DNA from 4 places in the Rhizobium sp. BK289 genome. Region 1 is predicted to be linked to each of the others. Evidence: predicted binding sites of a transcription regulator. Region 1 holds the regulator's gene; each other region holds the start of a gene.
What was found. Region 1 encodes PhoB, which activates phosphate uptake and scavenging genes when phosphate is short. Its sites were predicted from a motif close to TGTCATNNANCTGTCAT; they were not measured.
Positions count from the first base shown of each region.

Region 2: the regulator PhoB is predicted to act here: its motif matches at 875-891, upstream of FHT84_RS00195 (alkaline phosphatase).
Region 3: the regulator PhoB is predicted to act here: its motif matches at 753-769, upstream of FHT84_RS25225 (Orn/Lys/Arg decarboxylase N-terminal domain-containing protein).
Region 4: the regulator PhoB is predicted to act here: its motif matches at 1,000-1,016, upstream of FHT84_RS04600 (UDP-2,3-diacylglucosamine diphosphatase).

Region 1 covers NZ_JACHZO010000005.1:292,005-294,207, forward strand. The annotation lists gene phoU (phosphate signaling complex protein PhoU) at 20-733, shown strand; gene phoB (phosphate regulon transcriptional regulator PhoB) at 765-1,448, shown strand; gene FHT84_RS12280 (GcrA family cell cycle regulator) at 1,639-2,166, opposite strand.
Region 2 covers NZ_JACHZO010000001.1:39,790-41,992, forward strand. The annotation lists gene FHT84_RS00185 (fumarylacetoacetate hydrolase family protein) at 1-98, shown strand, start outside; gene maiA (maleylacetoacetate isomerase) at 98-730, shown strand; gene FHT84_RS00195 (alkaline phosphatase) at 932-2,203, shown strand, end outside.
Region 3 covers NZ_JACHZO010000016.1:2,146-4,348, forward strand. The annotation lists gene FHT84_RS25220 (IclR family transcriptional regulator) at 1-96, shown strand, start outside; gene FHT84_RS25225 (Orn/Lys/Arg decarboxylase N-terminal domain-containing protein) at 814-2,203, shown strand, end outside.
Region 4 covers NZ_JACHZO010000002.1:177,015-179,217, forward strand. The annotation lists gene FHT84_RS04600 (UDP-2,3-diacylglucosamine diphosphatase) at 128-934, opposite strand; gene FHT84_RS04605 (glycerophosphodiester phosphodiesterase family protein) at 1,048-1,803, opposite strand; gene FHT84_RS04610 (NADP-dependent malic enzyme) at 1,996-2,203, shown strand, end outside.

The DNA of each region.
Region 1 (2,203 bases):
TCACCTTGAGGATAGAAAAATGGTCTCCACACACATTCTCTCTGCCTATGACGAAGACCTGAAGTTCCTGACGCGCCGTATTGCGGAAATGGGCGGCCTGGCCGAGCAGATGGTCAGCGACAGCGTACGCGCATTGGTCCAAAGCGATGCTGCCCTTGCGCAGAAGGTCATCTCCGACGACGTCGTTCTCGACCATGCCGAGCGCGAAGTCGGCGACAAGGCGATCGTCACCATCGCCCGCCGTCAGCCGATGGCAGCCGACCTTCGTGAAATCATGGGATCGATCCGCATCGCTTCCGATCTGGAGCGCGTCGGCGATCTCGGCAAGAACACCGCCAAGCGCGTCATCGCCGTGCAGGGCACCGGCGTTCCGCGCCGTCTCGCCCGCGGCATCGAACACCTTTCCGAATTGGCACTGAGCCAGCTCAAGGAAGTTCTGGATGTCTACGCCACCCGTTCGCCCGACAAGGCCGTATCGATCCGTGAGCGCGACGAGGAAATCGACGCCATGTACACCTCGCTCTTCCGCGAGATGCTGACCTACATGATGGAAGATCCGCGCAACATCACCACCTGCACGCATCTTCTCTTCTGCGCCAAGAACATCGAGCGCATCGGCGACCATGCCACCAACATCGCCGAGACGATCTATTACATGGCGACCGGCGCTCAGCCCGAAGGCGAGCGTCCGAAGGATGATACCGCCAATACCGTCGGCGCGGTGACGGAATAATCTGGAAGTGAAGAAAGGAGACCATAAGCGCATGGTTCCGAGAGTTGCTGTTGTAGAAGACGAGGAAGCGCTCAGCGTTCTGCTGCGCTACAATCTTGAGGCCGAAGGCTTCGAGGTCGACACGATCCTAAGAGGCGATGAGGCTGAGCTGCGTCTCCAGGAGCGCATCCCCGATCTCCTGATCCTCGACTGGATGCTCCCCGGCGTATCGGGCATAGAGCTCTGCCGCCGGCTGCGCATGCGGCCGGAGACGGAGCGCCTGCCGATCATCATGCTGACGGCCCGCGGCGAGGAAAGCGAGCGCGTGCGCGGGCTTTCGACCGGCGCGGACGACTATGTCGTCAAGCCGTTCTCGACGCCGGAGCTGATGGCCCGCGTCAAGGCGATGCTGCGGCGTGCCCGTCCGGAGGTGCTCTCCACGGTGCTGCGTTGCGGCGATATCGAGCTCGATCGCGAAACTCATCGCGTTCACCGCAAGAGCCGCGAAGTGCGGCTGGGGCCGACGGAATTCCGCCTGCTGGAATTCCTGATGTCCTCGCCCGGCCGCGTCTTCTCGCGCTCGCAGCTGCTCGACGGCGTCTGGGGTCACGATATCTATGTCGACGAACGCACGGTCGACGTCCATGTCGGCCGCCTGCGCAAGGCGCTCAATTTCTCCAATATGCAGGATGTCATCCGTACCGTTCGCGGCGCGGGCTATTCCATGGAAGCCTGAGCGGCTTGCCGCTCGGGTATCAACATTACAGCTCCACGCGTCTTTCAAGACGCGTTAAGGTCGCTGTAACATCTTGAAATGCTGCATAATTTTCTCTTAAATCGATTCCGGTTTAAGGAATTATGCAGGAGCGGCGGAAATAGAAAAACGGGCCTCGAGGGGCCTGTTGCTCTTTGTCTTGCTGTCACTTTCAGCCGTTGTTGCGCCGGCGGTCATGCACTGGCTGGTAGGCCATGCGCTGATGATAGGTGCAGTAGGGCGACGAATCCGGGCTGTCATTGCCGCAGAAGTGGAAATCGTCCTTCAGCGGATCGCCGACCGGCCATTTGCAGGTGCGCTCCGTCAGCTCCGTCAGGCCGAGGCGGCGGGAGATCGGAACGACGACGTTCGCAGCCGGGCGATACTGGATTTCGTTGACGGAATCGACCTCGATCTCTTCCTTCAGCATGGTTACGCCCTGCTGGCGGGTGACGACCGTCCGTGTTGCAACGCGCGATCCGTAGCTCGTGGCGCGGGGTGCTGCAGCACTGCGCTTCGGCGTGCGCGTCGCGGTTGCCGTGCCGCCGGCCTTCGCTCGGCCGGGAAGGTTCAGGCGATGTACCTTGCCGATAACGGCATTACGGCTCACGCCACCGAGCTGCGCAGCGATCTGGCTGGCGCTCAACCCTTCGGACCATAGCTTTTTCAGCTTCTCGACGCGTTCGTCTGTCCAATTCATGCCCTGTCTCCGCTGTCGCGTTTCCGATGGCAGAATC
Region 2 (2,203 bases), on a different contig from region 1:
GCGATCAGGTTCGCATCGAGATGCAGGATCGTACCGGGCACTCGATCTTCGGGGCGATCGAGCAGACCGTCGAAAAATACCTGGGGGCAGAACCGTGATGAGCGACGTCGTGCTTTACGATTACTGGCGCTCGTCCGCCAGCTATCGCGTTCGCATTGCGCTCAACATGCTCGGCATCGGTTACAAGCGTGTGCCCATCGATCTGCTGGAAGGCGAACAGAATAGCGTCGATTACCTGGCACTCAATCCGCAAGGATTCGTGCCGACGCTCACGATCGACGGAGAAATTCTGACGCAGTCGCTTGCGATCATCGAATATCTGGCCGAACTTCGGCCTGAGAGCGGCTTGATGCCGTCTGACAGCGCGAGCCGCCAGCACGTGCGGGCGCTTGCCTATGCGATCGCCATGGATATCCATCCGATCTGCAACACGCATGTTGCCGCCCATGTCATGGCCATCACGGATAGAGCCGATGCCCGCGAGGAATGGATGAGGCATTTCATTGCCGGTGGCCTTCGCAAGCTCGAGATGATGTTGAGCAAATTTGAAGGTAGCTTCAGTTTTGGCGACACGCCGACCATGGCGGATATCTGCCTTGTGCCGCAGGTCTACAACGCCCGCCGCTGGGGCGTGGACCTGACCGATCTCAAGCGCATCGTCGAAATCGATGCCAGGTGCACGAATTTGCCGGCCTTTCAGGCGGCGCATCCCGATCGTGCAAGGCCGTAGTGGATCATGTGCGCTTCGCGGTGATAGTCTTGGCATTCAGGCTATTCGGCGGGTCTTTTAGATGCGGCGCATACAATCAGCCTTCCTTAGCGATTTGCGCTTCGGAATTTCCAGTTGCAGAAAGTCGACTCCTTTTTACATGATTGTCATCTGGTTTTTATAAGTGGGAAGAGGGAAGCAACCACGACGCAGGGGGTATAAATGCGTAAACTTGTTCTCTCCATGATGGCCGCGACCGTATTGTCCGGTGCGGCTCACGCGGCGACGGTCTATCCGTTGGACCGGGCGACGGTACTCGCCGGCTCGCCATTCGATTTCAAGGTGGAATTCAGCAAGGTCGTCAAGCCGGAAGACGTCAAGGTGACGGTCAACGGCGAAAGCTATGAGACCGTCTTCGGCAAGGCCGCCGATTTTGTCGCGGAAGAAAAGGGTGCCGAGGACAAAGTTCTCGGATCGGCCCTGATCCTGCGTGGCGTCAAGCTTGCAAAGACCGGCCAGTACAAGGTCGAAGTATCGGCCGGCGACGAGAAGAAGTCCGTCAATTGGGATGTCTACGGCACCTCCGCCACGCCGAAGGCCAAGAACATCATCTTCCTGCTCGGTGACGGCCTTTCCGTTGCACATCGCACCGGTGCCCGCATCATGTCCAAGGGCATGACCGAAGGCAAGGCCAATGGCCGTCTTGCCATGGATGACGTTCCGCCAGTTGCTTTCATCGGCACGTCCTCGACCTCGGCGATTGCGACCGACAGCGCCAATACGATGTCGGCCTATATGACCGGCCACAAGTCGGCCGTGAACGCGCTCGGCGTCTATGCCGACCGTACGCCGGCAAGCCTGGACGACCCCAAGGTCGAAACCATGGGTGAAGCCCTGCGCCGCACCGGCAAGAAGTCGCTCGGCATCGTCACTACGGCCGAAGTCGAAGACGCGACGCCGGCGGCGCTCGTCTCCCATACCCGTAAGCGCGGCGACAAGGCCGACATCGTCGGCATGATGTATGACGTCAAGCCGGATGTCCTGCTCGGCGGCGGCTCGGCCTATTTCCTGGCGAAAAGCGTGCCGGGCTCCAAACGCAAGGACGACAAGGACTATGTCGCGCTCTTCAAGGATGCCGGCTACGCCGTTGCCACCGACAAGAACGAACTGGCGACGGCTGCCGGCTTCAACCAGGACAAGCTGCTCGGCCTGTTCCACACCGGTAACCTCGACGTCACGCTCGACCGCGAATTCCTCAAGAAGGGCACGGTCGACAAGTTCCCGAACCAGCCCGGCCTGGTCGACATGACCAAGGTCGCGCTCGACAAGCTTTCCAAAAATCCGGAAGGCTTCTTCCTGATGGTCGAGGGTGCCTCCATCGACAAGATGAGCCATCCGCTGGACTGGGATCGCGCTCTGATCGAAACGATCGAGTTCGACAAGGCCGTCGCCGTTGCCCGCGAATTCCAGGCCAGGAATCCGGATACGCTTGTT
Region 3 (2,203 bases), on a different contig from region 1:
GCAACACCCGAGATGCCGTCAGCGCATCTGGCTGCTGAGAAGCCCGCAATCAAGCGAACAAATCAAGGAATGGCGGCAAAGCCGAAGCAGCGATAGCTACTGATTTCGATTGAAACGGCAAGCTGAAATTTCGATCTGCGGTTCTTCCTTGATGCCTTCAAATGGGAGGAGCGAAGTGATTGCGGAACGGGCGGCAGAGATGCGGGGTCCCGACAGGTGAATGCGGCTGCACATCATTGACATCTTGTGCCGTTGTCATAGCAATTCGACGTCATAGGCTAAGATCGGGCATGCAGAGGAAATCACGTGAAAAGACGCATGTTGCTCATCCTGGGGCTATCGGCATTCATCGCGACTTCTGTTTCAGCCGGTCGACTGACCGGCCATTCGACCCTGCCCCAATGGGAGAACAGCCGAAGAGGTGATCAGGTGGCTTTGGCAAGGGATATACTTGCCAGAACGGCTGGGCGAGATGTCGGCAAAGCAGCGGACCTGATGATTTGTATAGAGAAAGTCGCCAGAGACCCGGCCCACGCTAACATACCGCTTCATAAGATCGCGTCGCCGTGTCTGGTTTTGATCGGCGCCGAGTGACTTTTCGATTTCATCGATGCGCTTAATCCGGATTTAGCGCCTAAACCTAACGGACACACGACATTTTCCGGATTGCAATGAAAAAGTAAAATCCACAGGGAGACGACATGAATGGCAGAAATGCCATTCTGTTTGCATGTTTCGGACATTCGATATTTTGTCACATCCATGTCATGAAATACGTCGACACCTCGTGCCGGATCAAAAGCGGGTACCCAGATGGATTATTTCAGACGCTTCAACTTTCTGTTCGCAACGCCCACCTTTGACAATGAGGATCTGGAGGGTGCCCGCTACAACCAGATCGTCGAGGAGATAGAACGCTCCGGCTTCGAAGTGGTGCGCGCGCGCAATCTCGAAGATGCGGAGATCGCCGTGCAGACGGACGCAGCGATCGGCTGCATGCTGGTCGACTGGGGCAAGAAAGGCCTGGAAGGCAAGACGGCCGCCCTCATCAACCTCATGCGCCGGCGCGGCCTCGAATTCCCGATCATCCTGCTGATCCGCCGCAAGCGCTTCGAGGATGTGCCGGTCGAGGTCCTCGATTTCATCGACGGCTATGTCTTCCTGTCCGAAGAGACGCCCGCCTTCATCGCCAAGAGCCTCATCAGCCGGCTCAAGCAATATGCCGAAACGCTGAAGACGCCGTTTTTCGGTGCGCTGGTCGATTATGCCGAGGAGGGCAACCATCTCTGGACCTGCCCGGGCCACAATGGCGGCATCTTCTACAGCCGCAGCCCCATCGGCCGTGTCTTCATGGAGCATCTGGGCGAAGCGGTGTTTCGCGACGACCTCGACAATTCCGTGCTCGACCTCGGCGACCTTCTGACCCACGAGGGACCGGCTCTCGCCGCGCAAAAGGAAGCGGCCAAGATCTTCGGCGCCGAGAAGACCTATTTCGTGCTGAACGGCACCTCCACCTCCAACAAGGTTGCTCTGTCAGCCCTCGTCACCGATGGCGATCTCGTGCTGTTCGATCGCAACAATCATAAGGCCGCCCATCACGGCGCCCTGATGATCTCGGGCGGCATTCCGGTCTATCTGCCGACCAGACGCAATCTTTATGGGCTGATCGGCCCCATGGATTTCGCTGAAATGGACGAGGACGCGCTGCGCGAGCGCATCCGCACGCATCCATTGGTGAAAGATCCGGAGGCTTACAAGAAGCCGCGCCCGTTCCGCGTCGCTGTCGTGGAGCAATGCACCTATGACGGCACCATCCACAATGCCGAGATGATCCTCAAGCGCATCGGCCACCTGTGCGATTACATCCTCTTCGACGAGGCATGGGCGGGCTTCATGAAGTTTCATCCGCTTTATGCCGGGCGCTTTGCCATGGGTCTTTCGGACCTCGGCCCGGATGCGCCCGGTATCATCGCCACGCAATCGACCCATAAGCAGCTCGCCAGCTTCTCGCAGGCCTCGCAGATTCACATGAAGGATAGGCACATCACCGGCCAGAAGCGCCGCGTGGAGCACCGGCGCTTCAACGAAAGCTTCATGCAGCACGCCTCGACCTCGCCCTTCTATCCGCTGTTTGCCTCTCTCGATGTCGGCGCGCAGATGATGAAGGGCCGCTCGGGCGAAGTGCTCTGGGACGACACGATCC
Region 4 (2,203 bases), on a different contig from region 1:
ATCGAGAGTACGACTATGGCGAGAAATGGCCAAAATCGTAACGTTTCGGATAAATCCGAAGCTTTGGCGGTTCCGCGACGATCAATAATTATGACAGGCCATTATCAAGCCCGTGAAAAGATGTGGATCAGGCCGCCTGGGCACCGAGCGACTGTGGCATTTCCTCGACTGGCGAACCGACCGGCTGCGTATCGAGAATGCTTCGCCAGGTGATGAGTTCGAACGTGCCGTCCTCATGCTCCGCGATCGCCGTGCAGCTTTCCACCCAGTCGCCGGTATTGATATAGCGCACGCCGTCGAGATCCTCGATGACGGCATGGTGGATGTGACCGCAGATGACGCCATCGGCATCGTTGCGCTTGGCTTCCTCGGCGACGACACGCTGGAACTCGCCGATGAAGTTGACGGCATGCTTGACCTGCAGCTTCGCCCAGGCCGAGAACGACCAATAAGGCATGTTCAGGCGACGGCGGACTGCGGCAAGACCGACATTGATCAGGATGGCCATGTCATAGGCCCAGTCGCCGAGATAGGCGAGCAGGCGGGCGTTGCGCACGACGACGTCGAATTCGTCGCCATGCAGGATGAGATACTTCTTGCCATCGGCCGTTTCATGCATGGCGCGCTGCGCCACCTCGATGCCGCCGAAATGCATGCCCGGGAAATCACGCAGGAATTCGTCGTGATTGCCGGGAATGTAGACGATCCGCGTGCCCTTGCGCGCCTTGCGCAGGAGCTTTTGCACGACATCGTTACAATCCTGCGGCCAGTACCAGTTGCGCTTGAGGCGCCAGCCGTCGACGATGTCGCCGACCAGGAAGATGGTATCGGCCTCGTGGTGACGGAGGAAGTCGAGCAGGTAGTCCGCCTTGGCGGCCTTCGAGCCCAGGTGCACGTCAGAAATGAACAGCGTTCGGAATCGCCGGGTGTCCATGTTTTCATTCACGAACTTTAACGTCCGTGCCCTATCTACCTTGGCTATTCCAAAACCAGACTCGTGTTTCAGGAAGATGACAAACCCTGTGTCTGCCGCCTAATCGAGACGGATCAGCCGCGTTTGGCCGTGATTGCAAGGTCTGGACGGTCGCTTGTAAAGCTGGCGACACCAAGGCGAAACATGGCGCGCGCCGCCTCCTCGGTATGTGCGGCCCATCCATGTACCTTCATGCCGCCCTTGCGGAAAAACTCCACGATCTCTGCATCCAGCGCATCGGCGCGGATTGCGATCTCCCGCACTCCAGAGCTGCGCAGAGCCGCCATGATCCCATTCCAGCCCAGCTGTGCGGCAGCCTGGAGCGAACAGAGGAAGATGAAGCCGAGCAGTTCGCCGACATTCCAGCCACGTTCATCAAGCGCCACGGCAAAGGCCTCCAGGCGCGGCAAAGCGAAACTCGTCACCATGGTGCGCGTCAGCATGCCCGTCACTCGCAGCTCATCGACAATTCGGGCTTCCATGCCCTCATAGGGCGAACCATCGGCCTTGGTCTTGATCTCCAGCCGGAGGTCGACGGCGGACGGTCCGAAGATCTCGATGGTTTCCATCAGCGTCGGGATGGTTTCGCCGCCACTTCCGATCACGATATGGCGCATCAGCTTCGCATAGCTGAAATCGGCAATCGCACCCTTACCGTCCGTCATCCGGTCGATCAGCGCGTCGTGGTGAACGACGAGCTTGCCGTCCCGGGTCTGATGGACGTCGAATTCGACGAGATCGATGTCGAGCTTGGCGGTCTCCGAAAAGGCGAGCCTGGTGTTTTCGGGCCACAGATGGGCACCACCGCGATGGGAAGCAATCAAAGTCATGAGAAAATCTCCGCGTGAGAACGTCATAGGCCGCGGTAGTGAACTCCTGATGACGCGGCTGCCGTGGCGCGACCTGCGGCAATCCGTGCTTTGCCACGACAAAAACGCGCGGGAGCATCAATTGCATACTGTGAAGGCGAAGCGATTGATGTATGGAGGGGCTCTAGCGCAGGCAGGAAATGGAGACGCGAGTTGGATACGAACGACACTTCGAAAGCAGCCAAGAACATGCCGAGCGGCAATTTCGACGATCAGGCGCTTTATTTCCATCGCTATCCCCGCCCCGGCAAGCTTGAAATTCAAGCCACAAAGCCGCTGGGTAATCAGCGCGATCTGGCGCTTGCCTATTCTCCCGGCGTCGCCGCCCCCTGCATCGCCATCCGCGACAATCCCGAGATGG